2 regions of the Bradyrhizobium sp. AZCC 2289 genome follow, and region 1 is predicted to be linked to the other one. Evidence: riboswitches for the same ligand, from Rfam matches in the RefSeq annotation. Region 1 holds a riboswitch; the other holds the start of a gene.
The links. Region 1 has a riboswitch for S-adenosylmethionine ahead of metX (homoserine O-acetyltransferase MetX). Riboswitches for the same ligand answer to the same signal wherever they lie in the genome.
Positions count from the first base shown of each region.

Region 2: it holds a riboswitch for S-adenosylmethionine, as region 1 does, so the genes downstream of both, V1289_RS24825 (O-succinylhomoserine sulfhydrylase) here and metX (homoserine O-acetyltransferase MetX) in region 1, are expected to answer to the same signal.

Region 1 covers NZ_JAZHRY010000001.1:2,992,595-2,999,001, reverse strand. The annotation lists gene V1289_RS14495 (prephenate/arogenate dehydrogenase family protein) at 1-509, opposite strand, end outside; gene hisC (histidinol-phosphate transaminase) at 506-1,615, opposite strand; gene V1289_RS14485 (chorismate mutase) at 1,646-2,494, opposite strand; SAM riboswitch at 2,689-2,768, shown strand; gene metX (homoserine O-acetyltransferase MetX) at 2,854-4,065, shown strand; gene metW (methionine biosynthesis protein MetW) at 4,062-4,724, shown strand; gene V1289_RS14470 (alpha/beta fold hydrolase) at 4,837-5,700, opposite strand; gene V1289_RS14465 (TIGR02594 family protein) at 5,935-6,407, shown strand, end outside.
Region 2 covers NZ_JAZHRY010000001.1:5,216,407-5,222,813, reverse strand. The annotation lists gene V1289_RS24840 (MATE family efflux transporter) at 1-864, opposite strand, end outside; gene V1289_RS24835 (hypothetical protein) at 1,045-2,094, opposite strand; gene V1289_RS24830 (2'-deoxycytidine 5'-triphosphate deaminase) at 2,228-3,334, opposite strand; SAM riboswitch at 3,458-3,537, shown strand; gene V1289_RS24825 (O-succinylhomoserine sulfhydrylase) at 3,607-4,800, shown strand; gene V1289_RS24820 (SGNH/GDSL hydrolase family protein) at 4,948-6,018, opposite strand; gene V1289_RS24815 (SGNH/GDSL hydrolase family protein) at 6,032-6,407, opposite strand, start outside.

The sequences.
Region 1 (6,407 bases):
GCCCGCAGTTTTTCCACCGCGCCCGCGTCGGTGCCTTCCGGTGGCGTCAGGATGCACCAGCGGTTGATGAACAATTCCGCGAAGCCGGAATCCGGGCCGGAATGCTCGGTGCCGGCGACCGGATGCGCGGGGACGAAGTGCACACCCGGGGGAATAAACGGCGCCATTTCGCGTGCGACCGCGCCCTTGACCGAACCGACGTCGGAAACGATCGCGCCCGGCTTGAGGAAAGCCGCGATCTCCTGCGCCACCGGGCCGCAGGCGCCGACGGGAATGCAGAGGATGACGAGGTCGGCGTCTTTGACGGCTTCGGCGTTGGTCGCCACTACGCGGTCGACGATGCCGAGTTCGGCCACCCGCGCACGGGTCTTCTCCGAGCGCGCGGTCGTGACGATCTCGCCCGCAAGCCCCTGCAGCCGGGCGCCGCGCGCGATCGAGCCGCCGATCAGGCCGAAGCCGATCAGCGCGACCTTCTTGAAATGCGGCGCAGCGTTCCCGTCAACGCTCACTTGACAGCCATCCTGGCCGCCATGAAGTCGCGCAAACCGTCGACCACGAGCCGATTGGCTTCCTCGGTGCCGATGGTCATGCGCAGCGCGTGCGGCAGGCCGTAATTGTTCAGCGCGCGCAGCACCAGCCCGCGCCTGGTCAGGAACGCGTCGGCATCAGCCGACGTCCTGCCCTGCTCGAGCGGGAAATGGATCAGGATGAAATTGGCCACGCTCGGCGTCACCTTGAGGCCGAGTTTTGTCACTTCGTCCGTCAGCCAGTTGCGCCATTTTTCGGTGTGCGTCCTGGACATCTGGACATGCGCGGTGTCCTCGATCGCCGCCACCGCCGCCAGCATCGCCGGCGTCGAGACGTTGAAGGGGCCGCGAATCCGGTTGACCGCGTCGACGATGTGGGCCGGGCCGAACATCCAGCCGATCCGCAACGACGCGAGGCCGTGGATTTTCGAAAACGTGTGCGTCACCACCGTGTTCTCGGTGGTCGCCACCAGCTCGATGCCGAGCTCGTAGTCGTTGCGCGACACGTAGTCGGAATAGGCGGCGTCGAGCACCAGCAGCACGTGCTCCGGCAGGCCGGCGCGCAGCCGCTTGACCTCGTCGAACGGCAGATAGGTGCCGGTCGGGTTGTTCGGGTTGGCGAGCCAGACGAGCTTGGTGCGCGGCGTGACGCGCGCGAGGATCGCGTCGACGTCGGCGGTGAAATTGGTTTCGGGCGCGACGACGTTCCTGGCGCCGTTCGCCATCGTCGCGATCGGGTAGACCAGAAAGCCATGGGTGGTCGAGATCGCCTCGTCGCCATGGGTGAGATAGACGTGCGCGAGCAGATTGAGGATCTCGTCCGAGCCGGCGCCGCAGATGATGCGGTTCGGGTCGAGCCCGAAGGCGCGGCCGATCGCCTGGCGCAGCACCCGCGATGTGCCCTCCGGATAGTCCTCCAGATGCGCTGCGGCGTCCTTGTAGACCGCAATCGCCTTCGGCGACGGCCCGAACGGCGTCTCGTTGGCGGACAGCTTGAACACCTTGCGGCCCGGCTCCGCCACCGGGCTCTTGCCGGGCGTGTAGGGCGCAATATCGAGAATGCCGGGATTCGGCACGGGGCGGGACATCGTTAACTCCGGGGTATTTTGGGGCGGCTTTTAGGGTTTGGCTGCCCCGTTCGGGGGCACCGTATAGCGCGTTGCGTGGCTGCCGACGAGGGCCGATGAGCGCACCGAGGCGCCGGCCTCGATCAGCGCGGTTCTGATCTTTTCCAGCCCGGTGCCTGCGATCGATACCAGCAGCGCCGCGCCGTCGAAGGCGGTATCGGGGACGGCGACGATTTCGGCGAGCGGCGCGATCGCACGCGCAATATCGGCATTCCAGCCGGAGACGCGCACGCTCCAGGTCTCGACCTCGGTCACCATCGCGTTATCGGCGACGCGCGAGACCACGAACACCGGCAATGCCGCCGGATGATCGGCACGCTCGAGGAACGGCAGCCGCGCGATGATTTTTGGCGCGCCATCAGGCTCGAGGCCGATCCACCACGGCGTGCGGCTGGAGGTGGCCGAGACCAGCGCCAGATCGCCCTTCGATTTCGCCACCGCCTCGACCGCGGCCTGCGCGCTGAAATGCGCCACATAAGGCACGACGAAGCCGAAATGAAACCGCGCCGAATCCCGCATCGCGGATTCGCCGACCGAGACATCCGCATGCACCGAGAACGGCGCCTGCACATACGTGAACGTCGAGATGATGACGCGCCAGATGCTCTCGACGGTATCGATCGGGAGGATGCCGCGATGACGCTCGACCAGTCGCCGCATCATGTCGGCCTCGCGCGCCGGACGGAACGCCGAGCCGACCTCCTGGGTCTCCTTCACCTGGATCAGGCGATCGATGATATCGCCGCGCGCCATCAAGAGCTGATGGACCTGCTCGTCGATCGCGTCGATCTCTTTGCGCAGCACCGCCAGCGAGGGCGGGGCGGGGGGTGCCTTGGACATGTCGAACCCTAACGGCCGGACGGCCTGATGCCGCCGGCAAGCAAGGGCACTGATTAGGAAAGACGGAAGCTGAAAGCAAAGAGAAACGTCGCCGCCAGGACCTGCATGGGCCGCCTGCATGGCCCACCTGCATGGCCCGGTTAACTCTGCGCTTTGGGCCTGCCTTGACGAAACGCCAGTCCGGGACTAGCTTTAACCCACTCCGTGGTCATTTGAGCCGGCCGGCTTGCAGCCACGTTAAACAACTCGCTAAACAGGCCGGGGACAGAAGTGATCCCGGCCGAACCTTATGTTCAGGCCGGGTTTTTTTATGGCCTGATTTCCGTTCGAGGATCCTCCGCGAGGAGGACGGTGCCGGGATGACCAAGGTGCAGTCGATAGCAAGTCCCGCGATCCACGGCGAGGATCGCGCCCATGAGGCCGATCATCCGACGTCGCAGCTGGCGAAGTTCGGGATGGATCAGCCGCTCAAACTCGATTGCGGCATCGATCTGGCGCCGTTCCAGATCGCCTACCAGACCTATGGCGAACTCAACGCCGATCGCTCCAACGCCATTCTGGTCTGCCATGCGCTGACCGGCGATCAGCATGTCAACAACCCGCACCCGGTGACGGGCAAGCCGGGCTGGTGGGACACCATGGTCGGCCCCGGCCGGCCGCTCGACACCAACAGCTATTTCATCATCTGCTCCAACGTGATCGGCGGCTGCATGGGCTCGACCGGCCCGGCCTCGATCAACCCCGCGACGGCAAAAGCGTGGGGGCTCGATTTTCCCATCATCACCATTCCCGACATGGTGCGCGCGCAGACCATGCTGATCGATCGCTTGGGGATCGAGACGCTGTTCTGCGTGGTCGGCGGCTCGATGGGCGGCATGCAGGCGCTGCAATGGACCGCGGCTTACCCCGAGCGGGTGTATTCCACGCTGGCGATTGCCTGCAGCACGCGGCACTCGGCGCAGAACATCGCGTTCCACGAATTGGGCCGTCAGGCCGTGATGGCCGATCCCGACTGGCGCGCCGGGCGCTATTTCGAGCACGGCACGCACCCGCATCGCGGGCTCGGCGTGGCGCGGATGGCAGCGCATATCACCTATCTCTCCGACGCCGCCCTGCACCGCAAGTTCGGCCGGCGGATGCAGGACCGCGACCTGCCGACCTTCTCGTTCGACGCCGATTTCCAGGTCGAAAGCTATCTGCGCTACCAGGGCTCGTCCTTCGTCGAGCGCTTCGATGCCAACAGCTATCTCTATCTGACGCGGGCAATGGACTATTTCGATATCGCCGCCGACCATGACGGCGCGCTGGCGCGTGCGTTCCGCGGCATCAAGACACGGTTCTGCGTGGTGTCGTTCACGTCAGACTGGCTGTTCCCGACCGCGGAATCGCGGGCGCTGGTGCATGCGCTCAATGCGTCGAGCGCGCGGGTGTCGTTTGCCGAGATCGAAACCGATCGCGGCCACGACGCCTTCCTGCTGGAGGTGCCGGAATTCTTCGACATCTCCCGGGCTTTTCTGCAGTCGGCGGGCAAGGCGCGCGGACTGGGAAACAATGGCGCTGAGCCATCATGAGCATCCAGCAGACCTTGCCGCTCGCGGGCGTCACGCCTGACCGCACCGGGAATTATCGCAGCGATCATCTTTTGGTCGCCGAGATGATCGAGCGCGGCTCAAAGGTGCTCGATGTCGGCTGCGGCGACGGCGAATTGCTGATGCTGCTGGAAAGCCGGGGCATCGACGGCCGCGGCATCGAGCTGTCGCGCGAGGGTGTCAACCGCTGCGTCGCCAAGGGCCTTGCGGTGGTGCAGGGCGACGCCGATACCGACCTCGTCAATTATCCCGACGATGCGTTCGACTACGTGATCCTGTCGCAGACGCTGCAGGCAACGCGGCAGCCGAAAGTGGTGCTGGAGAATCTGCTGCGGATCGGCCAGCGCGCCATCGTCTCGTTCCCGAATTTCGGGTTCTGGAAGATGCGGCTGCAGCTCCTGGTCGGCGGCCACATGCCGCGCACGGAAAACCTGCCGGCGACTTGGTACGACACGCCGAACATCCATTTCTGCACCATCAAGGATTTCGTGCAGCTCTGCGACGAGATCAACGTCAAGATGGAGCGCGCAGTGGCGCTCGATCTCTACGGCCGCCCCCTGCGGCTCAATCTGCCGTGGTGGTTCTGGAACATGTTCGGCGAGCAGGGCGTGTTTTTGCTCAGCCGCGGCAAGGCGAAGTGACGCCCTTGGCGTCATTCCGGGATGGTCCGTAGGACCAGACCCGGAATCTCGAGATTCTCAGGTGCGCAATTGCGCACCTAGTTCGATGCTGCGCATCGCCCCGGAATGACGTTCAAGCCATCATCGATCTCGGATCACGCACCGGCCACCTCCCGGCTTCGACCAGTGCAATAAAACGCTCGACCATCTCATTGAACAGCGCCGGCTCCTCCAGATTGAGCACGTGGCCGGATTTCGGGAAGAACGAAAGCCCCGCCGCGGGCAAATGCTGCTTCAGGAACAGGCTGGGCTCGACGCAATTGTCGTCCTCGTCGCCGCACAGGATCAGCGCCGGCGTCGGCACTTTACCGATCGCCTCCACCAGGGTGTAGATCGAGGGCCGGCCGCCCTGAAAGCTGCGCATGGTGTTGGCCGAGCCTTTGGCGTCGTGGCGGGCCAGGGCGGCATAGAAATCGGCGTGACCGCGCGGGTCTTTCAGCAGAAACGGAATCCGGCTCGGCGCCTCGCGGGTCGCTTTGGCGACTTCGACTGATCCGATCGCCTCATATTGCTCGGCGTTGGCCCGGCACTGTTTGCGGAAGGCTTCGAGATTTTCGAGGTTCGAGCCGGAGCCGACGGCGGCCAGCGTCATCGACAGCGCGCGTTCGGGCGCGTTGAGGCCGATCTGCAGCGACGAATAGGAGCCCATCGACAGGCCGATGAGATGTGCCTTTGCGATTCCGAGATGATCGAGCACCGCGAGCGCGTCGGTGTAGAAATGCTTGTAGGTGTAGACGTCGGCCGCGGGCGGCACGTCGGACGGCATATAGCCGCGCGCGGAATAGGCGATGCAGCGGTGGCCGCGCGAGAAGTAGCGCATCTGCGGCTCCCAATTGGTGTGGTCGGCCGCGAATTCGTGCAGGAAAATGATCGGTGTTCCATTTCCCGCCTCTTCGTAATGGAGACGGACATTATCTTTCGCGACGGCATAGGGCATTTGTCATTCCTTCTCGTGGGCCGCCCCGAATTTTGCAGTTAATTTTCGGGGCCGCAATGCGGCAGCACAGGATCTTTTTGGCCAAACAATGATCGCGGAATGACCCCGAAATCGTTTCCGCAGTGCCGCATGAAATCTTCCTCTCGCCACACCGAAAATTTCAAACCCGCCGCCGCGTTCGTTTCCACCCGAGTGCGATGGGGAATGGGGGGTGTCACAGAGGATCGAGTAAGTATGGTTCAGTTGTTTGCGTTTCGCCGGTCGCTTCGTCTTATCGCGCTGGCCTTGTGTTCGATGGCCATCGCCATTTCTGCCACTCCCGCTTCAGCAAGATCTCACCACGGCGCAGGGCGACACGCTCGCGCCTATCACGCCGGCCGTAATGCGCGGCACTACGCTCACAGGCACTATCGGCATGTAGCGCGCGGTTCGCGCTGGGAGCGCGGCGTGGCGCAAATGCAGGCGCGCGGCTTTGCCGATACCAATGCCAGTCTGGTGCCGAACACCGGCGGTGTCACAACGCAAGGCAGCTTCGGTTCCTCGAACGTCGTTTCCGAAGCGCGCCGCTATCTCGGCGGCAACCCGACCGGCCGCGGCAGCCTGTGGTGCGCGCGATTCATGAACCTGGTGCTGCAGCATTCCGGCTATAAGGGCACCGGCTCCGATATGGCTGCTTCCTTCGCGCATTACGGCCAGCGCGTCTCCGG
Region 2 (6,407 bases), 2.2 Mb from region 1:
CATGTGGGTGAAGATGCTGATGGTCAGCACCGACTGCAGCGGCGAAAAGCAGGAAATCGCGCCGACTTTGAGGATATCGAACAACATCACCCATTGAATCCGCAATCCCCAGAGCTTGGGGACGACGCGGGCCCGGCCGGAAAACAGATACCAGGACATGATCGATATACTGATGATATAGGCCGTCAGCGAGCCCGCGGCGACGCCGCGCATGCCGAATTGCGGGATCGGCCCGAGGCCGAGGCCGAGCGTGCCGCCGAGAATGATCTGGCAGACCGCCGAAGAAAGCATCATCAGCGACGGCAGTTTCATGTTGCCGGTGCCGCGCAAAATTCCGGCCATCGTGTTCATCAGCCATGGCGCGACGGCGCCGCCGAAGAAAATCTGCACATAGGCAATCGCCTGCGCCAGCACGTTGCCTCGACCGCCGAGCAGTTCGAGCAATCGCGGCCCGAAGATCAGCATGCCCAGCATGAAGGTCAGTCCGAAGCAGACGCCGATCAGCAGCGTGTGTGCGGCCAGCGTCGAGGCGCGCTCCCGGTCGCCGGCGCCGAGCGCGCGCGCGATCGCGGAAGCGACGCCGCCGCCCATGGCGCCGCCGGACATCGTCATGGTCAGGATCACGCAGGGAAACACCAGCGCCATCGCAGCCAGCGATTCCACGCCCAGCCGGCCGATATAGGACGTCTCCGCGATCACCACGCAGGTGCTCGCGGAGAGCGCGATCACATTCGGCCAGGCGAGCCACAACAGCGTGCGCAGGATCGGGCGATCGAGCAGCGCATTCCGCACAGGCGGCTGCGGCGGCGGAAGCGGACGTTCCTCCTCGTCTACGGGTATTTCGGCAACCGCAATATCCGGCATCTCGGCTCCCAGGCGCATGACCCGCCAAAGTGTGAGCGGTTTGGCGACAAGGTCATGCGCCAATCATAAATTTTTCCGCAGTCTGATTGCTGCGGCACGGTGTTCCCTACCATGACCGGGGCCGATTCCACGTGCGCGGGGCGCAATGCGGGCCTGCGCGATTGCAGGCGAGCGCTCGCTTTAGCCGATCGACCAGATAAAGGGCGGTTTGCCGCCCTGCGCCGGCTTCAAATGCACCGGAATATGGCGGCCGCAGCCGGCCGCAAGGCCTTCAAACAACCCCTCCAGTACCTTGGCGCAGGCCGGATGATAATCGGGCACATCGGCCATCAGCTTCCAGGTCTGCTGACTGACTTCGAACGCTCCACCGGATAAGCTGATCTCGGCAACATCGTCGTGCGCCTCGAACAGGACGCGCAGGAATGCGACAAAGTCTTTTGCCGTGCCGCGGTTCGCCGCGAAGGCGCGCGCGATTTCGTCGAAATACTGCATGCCGATCAGCTTGCCCGTCAGGTGCAGCAAATATCCAGCGTCCTCCGGACCGAACACCTGCACCATCACGGGTGCGGCGGTCCGTACATATTCCATCGCGTAGTTGCGATAGGCTTTTTCCAGCCGTGGCTTTGGCCAGCTCGCGACCGGCAAGGCGGGTGCGGTGGCGGGATCGAACAAGGGGGCTTCGAGATGCCGCGCGAACACCAGGCGCTGATCGAGCTCCAGCGGATGGTCATATTCACAGTAATAGCCTTCGAGCCCGTCCTGGCCGTCGACGCTCTGCTTGGTGCAGACGAAGCCGAGGCGCAGGTCGCCCAGCGCCACGCCATTATTGGCGTGCCATCCCCGCAGCATCGCGCGCGAGACCTCGCCGGGCACGCCGCAGATCGCGGTGCCGCGCCAGATCCAGCGCGGCGGCGGATAGCGGATCCAGGCCTTGCGGTCGGTCTCGTACATATATTCGACATGGACGCCGCCGATCCAGTTGGAGAGATAATGATACTGCGCCGCCGCGACCGCGGGCGGCAGATGATCGAGGCCGAGTTTCTGCAGCCCAGGCAGAAAACGCTTCTGCTGCTGGCGGCGAAACACGCGGAATACGAATTCGGCGGCGTCGGCGGTGCCGCGACGGCTCACGACGGTGAGAATGAGCCCGGTGAAAAAAGCATGGTAGAGATCGGCGACGCTGCGCCATTTCAGCCATTGCGCCTCGCGCGCTTCCTGCTCTCCGGTCATGCTCGCTCCCGTCCCGATGTTCTTGTTGGTTGCGAGCATATATCAACCGTCATTGCGGGCGCCAGCGAAGCAATCCATGACGCCGCGTGTGCGGTATGGATTGCTTCGTCGCTAACGCTCCTCGCAATGACGGCTAGACCTTGAAATGCTTGGAGAGCTTCAGGCCTTGCGCCTGGTAGTTCGAGCCGATGCGCTGGCCGTACATCGCGTCGGGCCGCGCCAGCATTTTCTCGTAGACCAGGCGGCCGACGATCTGGCCGTGTTCGAGGATGAACGGCACCTCGCGCGAGCGCACTTCCAAAACCGCGCGCGAGCCCTGCCCGCCGGCGCCGACATAGCCGAAGCCGGGATCGAAGAAGCCGGCGTAGTGCACGCGGAATTCGCCGACCAGGGGATCGAACGGCACCATCTCGGCGGCGTAATCCGGCGGCACCTGCACGGCTTCCTTCGACGCCAGGATGTAGAACTCGCCGGGATCGAGGATCAGGGTGCCGTCGGGCCGCGCCGCGATCGGCTCCCAGAATTCACCGACCGCATAGCCGCTGCGGCGATCGATATCGACGACGCCGGTGTGGCGCTTGGCGCGGTAGCCGACGAAACCGCTGGCGTTCTCGCCGCTCAGATCGACCGACAGCGCGACCCCGTTGGCAAGATCGGCGTCATCGATATCGACCAGCCGCTCGGCGTCATGCAGCGCGTCGAGTTCGTCGGCATTGAGGATGGCGTCGCCAGTGCGGAAGCGGACCTGGCTCAGCCGCGATCCCTCGCGCAGCAGCACCGGGAACGTCTTCGGGCTGATCTCGGCGTAAAGCGGTCCGTGATAGCCGGCGCCGATCATGTCGAAGCGGCGGGTGCCGTCGGCGATCACGCGGGTAAACACGTCGAGCCGCCCGGTCGAACTCTTGGGATTGGCGGCGGCGACGATCTGCGGCGGCAGCGCCAGGCTTTCCAGCAATGGCACAATGTAGACGCAATTGGTCTCGAGCACCGCACCGTCCGAGAGATCTATTTCATGCAGCTTCAATTCGTCGATGCGCTCGGCCACCGTTGCGCCCGGCCCCGGGAGAAAGCTCGCCCGCACCCGGTAGGCGATATCGCCGAGGCGCAGATCGAGGCTCGCCGGCTGGATCTGGCTCTCGACAAAAGGATAGGCCGGCAGGATCAGGCCCGCATCCGCCATCGCCGCGATCATGCGGTCGGGCAGGATTCCGTTGGCATCGGGCGGCAGCGTGAACGACACGGCGTGTTTCCCAGGGAAAACTTATACCGAGGACCCAAATGGCCCCCAAACCCTGAATTTAAGGGCTTTTACGGGTTAAACGATGGCCGCCTTGACTGAAAGGGCGCAAGCGAATATCAGCATGACTTATCCCGTGGTGATTTGAGCCGGCCGGCTTGCAGCCACGTTAAATAAATCGCTAAACAGGCCGGGGACACGTGTGATCCCGGCCTGTGGAAATTTTTCCAGGCCGGTTTTTTGTGACCATTTTTGATGGTCACGACGGAGGTCACATGTCTGAGACTAAAGCGACTACCCGCTATCGCCCCGAAACCCGCCTCGTCCATGGCGGCACGCTGCGCTCGCAATTCGGCGAGACGTCCGAAGCGCTGTTCCTCACCCAAGGCTACGTCTACGACAGCGCAGAGCAGTGCGAGGCGCGCTTCAAGGGCGAGGATCCCGGCTTTATCTATTCGCGCTATTCCAATCCGACGATTGCGATGTTCGAGCGCCGGATGATCGAGCTCGAGGGCGCGGAAGCGGCTCGCTCCGCCGCCACCGGCATGGCCGCGGTGACGACCGCGATCCTCGCACCGCTCAGGGCCGGCGATCACGTTGTCGCCTCGAAAGCCCTGTTCGGCTCGTGCCTTTACGTGGTGCAGGACCTCTTGCCGCGCTACGGTATCGAAACGACGCTGGTCGACGGTCTCGATCTCGACCAGTGGCAGCGCGCACTGCGGCCGAACACCAAGACCTTCTTTTTGGAGAGCCCGACCAATCCGACGCTCGATGTGCTCGATATTCCGGGGATTGCCGAAATCGCGCACCGAGGCGGTGCACGGCTGGTCGTCGATAACGTCTTTGCCACGCCGATCTGGCAGAGCCCGCTTTCGCTCGGCGCCGACGTCGTGGTGTATTCAGCGACCAAGCATATTGATGGCCAGGGCCGCTGCCTGGGCGGCATCATTCTCTCGTCCGAAGCCTTCATCGCCGAGCACGTTCACAATTTCATGCGCCAGACCGGGCCGTCGCTCTCGCCGTTCAACGCCTGGGTCTTGCTCAAGGGGCTTGAGACGCTCGGCGTGCGGGTGCGCGCGCAGACCGACACCGCAGGCCGTGTCGCTGAGGTGCTCGCAAACCATCCGAAGATCTCGCGATTGATCTATCCCGGCCGCGCCGACCATCCGCAGGCCGCGCTGGTGAAGAAGCAGTTGCGCGGCGGCTCCACACTGGTCGGCTTCGAGGTGAAGGGCGGCAAGCCGGCCGCCTTCCGCGTCCTCAATGCGTTGAAGCTTACGAAGATCTCCAACAATCTCGGCGACGCGAAGAGTCTGGTGACGCATCCGGCGACCACCACGCATCAGCGGCTGGCGCCGGAGGCCCGCGCCGAACTCGGCATCAGCGAGGGCTTTATTCGTTTCTCCGCCGGGCTCGAGCATGCGGATGATCTGATCGAGGATTTTGCCGCGGCGCTGGAGAAGGCGTGAGGGGCGAACCTAACACCCTCGTCGTCCCGGCGCACGCCGGGGCCCATAACCACCGGGCGTTGTTGTCGGGGGATGGTCGTTGACCACTGCCTTTTATCAGCACGGCTGCGGCGTATGGGTCCCGGCTCAAGGCCGGGACGACGGTAACTACATCGGCCGATAGGTCCGCACGTCCGACGGCACGTTGACGCCGAGCTTGATCTGGCCGACCGACTTGATGATGTCGTCGCCGAGCAATTGCGCGAAGCAGGCGTAGCCCCAGTCGTTCATGTGCAGGCCGTCGGCGATCACGAAACCTTCGATCGGGATCGCCTGCTTCTCATGCCAGTCGCGCATCACCTCGAAGCGCGGGAAGATGCCGACGTGGCGCAGCTCGGCGACCTTGCCGAGCAGCTTCACCATCTTGCCGGCGCTTTCCGGCTTGGCGGTGACGGCCGGCGAGTACTGCGGATCGACCAGCACGAGATCCGCGCCCGCCGCCTGAATGCGCGCGATGCCCTCCTCCACCGTCTTGGCGGTCTCGGCCGGATCGAGGTTGCGCAACACCGCGTTAGTGCCGACCTGCCAGATCACCAGATCCGGATGCATGTCGATGACTTCGCTCTGCAGTCGCTTCATCATCTCCGGTGCGTCATCACCGCCATGGCCGCGATTGATCACGGTGATGTCGGCGCTCGGATATTTCTGGCGCAGTTGCGCCGCAAGACGGTTCGGATAGGTGAACTCCGGCGACGTCGAGCCGTAGCCTTGGGTCGACGACGAGCCGAACGCAACGATCACCACCGGCCGGCCGGCAGCGAGCTTGGCCGCGACATGCGGCAGCGAGCCCATCGACTTGGCGCCGCCCTTCGGCGGCAGGCAGGGAACGCGGCTGAAAATGTCGCCGGCCGACTTTGCGACCGCCTTCACCTTGTCGATCGCTCTGCCGGTGAGGCTCTTTTGTTGCGCGGGTGTTTGCGTTGCAGGATTGGCCTGATTGGTGGCGGCCACATTGCCGCCGGTCGCGGCGGTGGTTGTCTGTGGCGGAGCCGTTTTGGCGGCCTCAGACTTGGCTGCCTCGGGTTTGGCGGCGTCCGATTTGGCGGCGTCGGAAAGCGCGGCCTGCTGGGCAATCTGCCCATGGGCACACGGCAGCGATGCCGGCACCAGCGCCAGCAAGGCCGCGACGGCGGCTACGGTCAGCGATGCATTTCGGTAAAAAGGGTAGTGAGAACTCATTAACGCTGGTTCCTCAATTCTGCTGCGCCGGATTGAGATGGGCCGCATCGATTACAAATGTCGACAGCGCACGGCCAAGGCAATCGTGAACGCGTTTGGCGAGATCAGTGCCATGCGAGGTGCTAAACAGGTCGAAATCTCCGGAATCGTTCCAGTGGTGCATCATGGCGAAGCGGTCGAACAAGGGAATGTCGTGCTGCTGCGCCACCACGCGCATACTATCTAGGTATGGCGGCGCGGAAATCATCGTCTCCGTGCGCGGGCTGTATTGCAGATTGATCAAAACCACATCCGTTCCCGCGTTTTGCAACGCAACAACCCCTTCGTTGAGCGCACTCCGAAAGTCGTCAGGATCGATGGATCGCATAGCATCGACGGTTCCGGTCTGC